2 regions of the Roseateles sp. P5_E4 genome follow, and region 1 is predicted to be linked to the other one. Evidence: predicted binding sites of a transcription regulator. Region 1 holds the regulator's gene; the other holds the start of a gene.

Region 1 (3,406 bases):
TAACAGCTGCGAATTGGTCGCATTCGTTTCCGCCTTGGCGTAATTCAATATGCCTGCCACTTCCTCGGCGGCGGCAATCACGCGGCGCTTCTCGAGCAGATCTGCCATTGAAGGTGCAGCCACTGCCAAGATGACACCCAGCACGGCGACGCCGACCAGTACTTCGATCAGCGTCAAGCCGGCTATGCGAGCTTTCAGGGCATGAAAGTGATTTTTCATGACTATCGAGGCCAGCATTGGGCGGTGGTTTCGCTGTCCGTCCCACTGTTGGTAGGGTCGCCAGTCGCGGAATAAAACGGCGTTGCGCCTTTCAGCTCCACCACCAAGGACTTGCACGTCACGTCGGCGGCCTGCTTGCTTCCCGCAACCGGCGTGGCGGTGACGACATAGCCAATATCGAAGTCGCCATTGCTGCCGGCGGAGATCTTGATGTCATATAGCGGTGCGACCTTCGCGATTTCCGGCACCAGGGTGGTCGCTGAAGACGCGTAGCTGCTTCGATTGCCGCGATAACGTTCCTGCGCCTGCATGATGACGGTCAGCGCCGAAATGGCGTCAGCGCGACGACCACGCAGGAGGTGCGAGGTGTAGGCGGGGTAGGCGATTGCGGCGAGGATGCCGGCAATGACCAGCACGACCATCAGTTCGATGAGCGAAAAGCCACGGCGTCGCGAACAGGAACGGAAGCACATCGACCGATTTTCGGCACTACGTCACAACGATCAGTAACATTTCAGCCGCTTGTCCCCCGAGTTATGCCGCTCGTCGGCATCCACCACGAATGAAGGGCGACCGACCGGTGCACTCAGGCGCACTTGGGCATGCCGCTGACCTTGGCGGCGCCGACGTAGCAGCTGCGCACCCGGCCGGTGATGGCCACCACCTGGCGGATGGTCTGTCCGCCATTCAGTGCGAGGTCGATGCTGCCGGTCTGCGTCACCAGGCCTTGGCGATGCTGGAACTCGAGCGTCTCGGCGTTGCTGCTCAGGCGCACCGGCTGGCTCGTCGGCAGCCACTCGGCCTTGATCACCTGGCTGCTCTGGCTCTTGCACACGGGCTTGCCGCCAGTGCAATCGCAATCGTTCCGGGTGCCGATGTACATCACATAGCAGGCGTTGGCGCCCTTGCCGCTGACGCGGAAGTAGACCGAGTCGCTCAGCCGCGCCGCTTCGCTGCGCGCCAGGCGCAGGTCGCTGGCCAGGGTGTCCGCGCTGACGCGCAGTTGCTGCTGCTGGCGCATCGTGCCCATGGCCGGCACGGCCTGGCCGAGCAGGGCGGCGCAGATGCCGACGCTGGCGCAGAGCTCCACCAGCGTGAAACCACGGTTGCTGCGACGGGTGTTGGCGGTGCGGTTCATGGTGCTTCCCTGGGTTCGTTGTTGATGGAACGAACTCTAGGAAGCGGGGCTCACCGCGTCTTTCCCCCCAAAGGCGGAACGAAGAGGGGTGGCGGGTGCCCCGTCCCCCTCGTCTCCCCCTCATCTCCCCCCGCCGGGGGATAGGGTCAACCCGGTATCAGATCTCGCGGATCAGCTGGCGGAACTCGTCGACGTCCTCGAAGCTGCGGTACACCGACGCAAATCGCACGTAGGCGACCTTGTCGATGCGCTTGAGCTCGCGCATGACCAGCTCGCCCAGTCGCGTGGACGCGAGCTCGCGGGCGCCGCTGGCGAGCAGCTTCTCCTCGATGCGGTTGATGGCCGCATCGATCTGCTCGACGCTGACCGGCCGCTTGCGCAGGGCCAGCTGCATGGAGGCACGCAGCTTGGACGCGTCGAAATCGGCGCGCCGCCCATCTTTCTTGACGACCGATGGCATGGCGATGTCGGCCCGCTCATAGGTCGTGAAGCGCTTGTCGCAGGACAGGCAGCGGCGCCGGCGCCGGACGACGTCACCCTCATCCGACTCCCGGGTCTCGGCGACCTGGGTTTCGGTGTGAGAGCAGAACGGGCAGCGCATTGAGGCTCGACTTAGCCGCGGTAGACCGGGAAGGCGGCCGTCAGCGCCGCAACCTTCTCGCGCACGGCGGCCAGGTTGGCCTCGTCATGCGGCTTGTCCAGCACATCGGCGATCAGGTGGGCCGTCTGGCGCACCTGCTCCTCCTTGAAGCCGCGCGTCGTCATGGCCGGCGTGCCCAGGCGAATGCCGCTGGTGACCATGGGCTTTTGCGGGTCGTTGGGGATGCCGTTCTTGTTGCAGGTCATGTGGGCGGCACCCAGGATGGCCTCGGCTTCCTTGCCCGTCAGGTTCTTGGGACGCAGGTCCACCAGCATGACGTGGCTCTCCGTGCCGCCGGAGACGATGCGCAGGCCGCGCTCGATCAGCGTGTCGGCCAGCACCTTGGCGTTCTTGACGACCTGCTCCTGGTAGACCTTGAACTCGGGCGTCAGGGCTTCCTTGAAGGCCACGGCCTTGCCGGCGATGACGTGCATCAGCGGGCCGCCCTGGATGCCGGGGAAGATGGCCGAGTTGATCTTCTTGGCGATGGCCTCGTCGTTCGTCAGGATGATGCCGCCGCGCGGGCCGCGCAGGCTCTTGTGCGTGGTGGACGTGACGACGTCGGCGTGGGGCAGGGGGTTGGGATAGACGCCCGCGGCGATCAGGCCGGCGTAATGGGCCATGTCGACCATGAAGTAGGCGCCGATCTCCTTGGCGATCTTGCCGAAGCGCTCGAAGTCGATGCGCAGCGAGTAGGCCGAGGCGCCAGCGATGATGAGCTTGGGCTTCTTCTCGCGGGCCAGGGCTTCCATGGCGTCGTAGTCGATCGCTTCATTGGCGTCCAGGCCGTAGCTGACGACGTTGAACCACTTGCCGCTCATGTTCAGCGCCATGCCGTGGGTCAGGTGGCCGCCTTCGGCCAGGCTCATGCCCATGATGGTGTCGCCCGGCTGCAGCAGCGCGAAGAAGGCGCCCTGGTTGGCCTGCGAGCCCGAGTTGGGCTGCACATTGGCGTATTCGGCGCCGAACAATGCCTTGAGGCGGTCGATGGCCAGTTGCTCGACGACGTCGACGTACTCGCAGCCACCGTAGTAGCGCTTGCCGGGGTAGCCCTCGGCGTACTTGTTGGTCAGCTGGCTGCCCTGGGCCTGCATGACGGCCGGCGAGGTGTAGTTCTCGCTGGCGATCAGCTCGATGTGGTCTTCCTGGCGGCGGTTCTCGTTCTGGACGGCGGTCCAGAGTTCGGGGTCGACCAAGGCGAGGGTGGAGGTGTTGCGGTCAAACATGCTGGTGTTTCCGAAGGTCAGGCGGTGAATCCCCGGCGGTCACGGCAGGCGTGATGTCCCAAGGCTGCCCAGGCGAACGGCTGATAGCGGTTGTCATGTCGACAGAGGACAGCCGCCTCACGCTCCCCGGTGGTGGCCCACCTCAGGTCAGCTAGTGACCCTGATCGCCAGTCGCGTGAATGC
Region 2 (3,406 bases), on a different contig from region 1:
TGCGAGCGTCATGGCGCCCGCATCGACTACCGCCGCGCCACTGACGCGGCGGCCAACGAGTTCTGCGTTCGACTGCGCACGCCCCCATCTGCATCCTCTGCATGACTACTGCCACGCTCCCGCGCCTGCTGGTCGTCGACGACGAGCCCGATCTGCGCACGCTCTACGAGCTGACGTTGCTGCGTGAAGGCTATGAGATCGACAGTGCGGGCACGGTGGCCGAGGCGCTGGCGCATCTGCAGGCCCAGACCTACAGCGCCGTCATCACCGACATGAAGCTGCCCGACGGCTCGGGCCTGGCATTGCTGCGCTGGCTGGAGCAGGCCGGCCGACCCGAGAAGGCCATCGTCATCACGGCGTTCGGCTCGGCCGAGAACGCGGTGGAGGCCTTGAAGGCCGGCGCCTACGACTACCTGACCAAGCCGGTGGACCTGCGCCAGTTCCGCCTTGTCGTCGGTTCGGCACTGGGCCGCGTGGCGCCCGATCCCAGCCCGGCGGCGCAAGAAAAAAGCGTGGCAATGCCGGCGTCGGCGCTGCGCCTGGTGGGTGAATCACCGGCCATCCGCGCGGTTCGCTCGCTGATCGACAAGGTGGCGCGCAGCATGGCGCCGGTGCTGGTGCAGGGTGAATCCGGGACCGGCAAGGAGCTGGTGGCGCGGGCCATCCACGACCACGGCGTGCGCGCCGAGCAGGGCTTCATCGCCGTCAACTGCGGCGCCATTCCCGAGAACCTGCTGGAGGCCGAGTTCTTCGGCTACCGCAAGGGCGCGTTCACCGGTGCCAACGAGGACCGCGAGGGCTTCTTCCAGGCGGCGGATGGCGGCACGCTCTTCCTCGATGAGATCGGCGACCTGCCCCTGGCCATGCAAAGCAAGCTGCTGCGCGTCATCCAGGAGCGTTCGGTGCGGCCGGTCGGCGCCACCGCCGAGACGCCGATCAATGTGCGCATCCTCAGCGCGACGCACAAGGATCTGTCCGCCGAGGTGGCGGCGGGGCGCTTCCGCCAGGACTTGTTCTACCGCCTCAACGTCATCCAGATCCGCGTGCCGCCGCTGCGCGAGCGCCTGGAGGACCTGGGCCTGATCAGCACCCGGGTGCTGACCCGCATCGCCCAGGACGCCGGCGTGTCACCAGCGCCGCGACTGACGGTGGGTGCGCTGCAGACGCTGTCGCGCTATGCCTTTCCCGGCAATGTGCGCGAGCTCGAGAACCTGCTGCACCGCGCGCTGGCGCTGGCGGGCGGTGAGTGGATCGACGCCGACGATCTTGGCCTGCCCGACACGCTGCTGGACGAGGACCGCAGCGAGTCGCAGTTCGCCGCGCTGGACACCCCCCTGGGGGCGGCACCAGTGGCCGAGGGCGTGTCCCTGCCCGAGGAATTGCCGTCGGACCTGGCGCGCTATCTCGACGAGGTCGAGCGCGCCATTCTGCTGCGAGCGCTGGAGCTGCACCGCTTCAACCGCACGGCCGCGGCAGCCAGCCTCGGGCTGTCGCTGCGCCAGATCCGCTACCGCATGGCGCGGCTTGCGATCTCGGCTGGTGACAGCTGAAAGAAAAACCTTCTCGGGATTTGCCCTGCTTGAATCTGCGGCGAGGCTATAGAGCGCTTGCTCGGACGCAGCGCTGGCGCGGCCTTGCGGCCCGCTTCGGCCCGCCAGCCCAGTGTTGATGCGGGTTGCCGGTTGCAAGCCCCGATCTGATCGGGCAAAGGCGCGCGCAGGGCATTTGTCCAGAGAAATCGCGGCCAGGGTTTGACACTAGCGGTAGTGCTTGAGGACGGCGGGGGCCATAGATATAGTGTTCCTTCGTGATATCCTGCTGAGCCAGTCGACCCCATGACCATCCCCTCGGATTCGCTGTTTGCAGTGGCTTGGCCACGGCAGCAAAGCGCCCGGGGACCAAGCCGAAACGCCGGCCTGGCAATGGAGCGGCAGGGACGAAATACCCCACTGAAGCACCGCACGATGCGCTGGCCCGACCTTCGGGTTGATGCCGCGCATTTGCCCGTCATTTCTCGATAAAGGATTCCCTCATGCTGCATGAAGCCGCCACGGGCCAGGCCACCTCCGCCGCCTCGCTCTCTCCGCTCTCCTCGGCATCCCCGGTTGCGTTTGGATCCGACGCGTCTGCCGCCAGCGCTCCCACGCTGACGAGCTACCAGGCCTACCAGATCATTCGTCGCAACGGCGCCGTGGTCTCGTTCGAACCGAGCAAGATCGCCGTCGCGCTGATGAAGGCCTTTCTGGCCGTGCACGGCACCAGCGGCGCCGCCTCGGCCAGCGTGCGCGAGACGGTGGAGCAGCTGACCCAGAACGTCGTGCGCGCCCTGCTGCGTTCGCGTCCGAGCGGCGGCACCTTCCATATTGAAGATGTGCAGGACCAGGTCGAGCTGGGCCTGATGCGCAGCAGCAACCACGAAGTCGCCCGCGCCTATGTGCTGTACCGCGAGCGTCGTACGCAGGAGCGTGCCGCTCAAGGCGAGGCCACGCGTGCGGCCGAACCGACGGTGATGGTGGTGGACCGCGGCGAGCGTCGTCCGCTGGACCTCGGCCAGCTGAAGTCGCTGATCGCCTCCGCTTGCGAGAACCTCGGCGCCGATGTGAAGCCCGATCCCGTGCTGGCCGAGACCCAGCGCAATCTGTACGACGGCGTCGCCATCGACGAGGTCTACAAGGCCGCCATCCTGGCCGCGCGCACGCTGATCGAGAAGGACCCGGGCTACAGCCGCGCCACCGCGCGCCTGCTGCTGCACACGATCCGCCGCGAGATCCTCGGCGGCGAGGTGCTGCAGGGCGAGATGACCCAGCGCTATGCCGAGTACTTCCCCGGCTATATCAAGAAGGGCGTGAAGGCCGAACTGCTGGACGAGAAGCTGGCCCAGTACGACCTGACCAAGCTGGGTGCGGCGCTCAAGCCCGAGCGCGATCTGCAGTTCGACTACCTCGGCCTGCAGACGCTGTACGACCGCTACTTCCTGCACATCGAAGAGCAGCGCATCGAGCTGCCCCAGGCCTTCTTCATGCGCGTGGCCATGGGCCTGGCGCTTGGCGAGATCGACCGCGAAGCCCGCGCCATCGAGTTCTACGAAGTGCTGTCGAGCTTCGACTTCATGTCCAGCACGCCGACGCTGTTCAACGCCGGCACGCGCCGCTCGCAGCTGTCGAGCTGCTACCTGACGACGGTCAGCGATGACCTCGACGGCATCTACGAGGCCCTGAAGGAGAACGCCCTGCTGAGCAAGTTCGCCGGCGGCCTGGGCAATGACTGGACCCCGGTGCGCGCGCTGGGCTCGCACATCAAGGGCACCAACGGCAAGAGCCAGGGCGTCGTGCCCTTCCTGAAGGTCGTCAACGACACGGCCGTGGCCGTGAACCAGGGTGGCAAGCGCAAGGGCGCCGTCTGCGCC

The links. The regulator NrdR, encoded in region 1, represses ribonucleotide reductase genes. The targets are predictions, from matches to a motif close to CACNANATNTNGTG.
Region 2: a site for NrdR is predicted at 1,787-1,800, ahead of ACXJLH_RS07055 (ribonucleoside-diphosphate reductase subunit alpha). Genes of this name have one in related genera too.

The regions. Positions count from the first base shown of each region.
Region 1 covers NZ_JBFUMS010000001.1:557,634-561,039, reverse strand. The annotation lists gene ACXJLH_RS02370 (pilus assembly FimT family protein) at 1-219, opposite strand, end outside; gene ACXJLH_RS02365 (type IV pilin protein) at 222-692, opposite strand; gene ACXJLH_RS02360 (GspH/FimT family pseudopilin) at 806-1,357, opposite strand; gene nrdR (transcriptional regulator NrdR) at 1,515-1,958, opposite strand; gene glyA (serine hydroxymethyltransferase) at 1,970-3,223, opposite strand; ZMP/ZTP riboswitch at 3,283-3,406, opposite strand, start outside.
Region 2 covers NZ_JBFUMS010000002.1:966,216-969,621, forward strand. The annotation lists gene ACXJLH_RS07045 (sensor histidine kinase) at 1-105, shown strand, start outside; gene ACXJLH_RS07050 (sigma-54-dependent transcriptional regulator) at 102-1,550, shown strand; gene ACXJLH_RS07055 (ribonucleoside-diphosphate reductase subunit alpha) at 2,033-3,406, shown strand, end outside.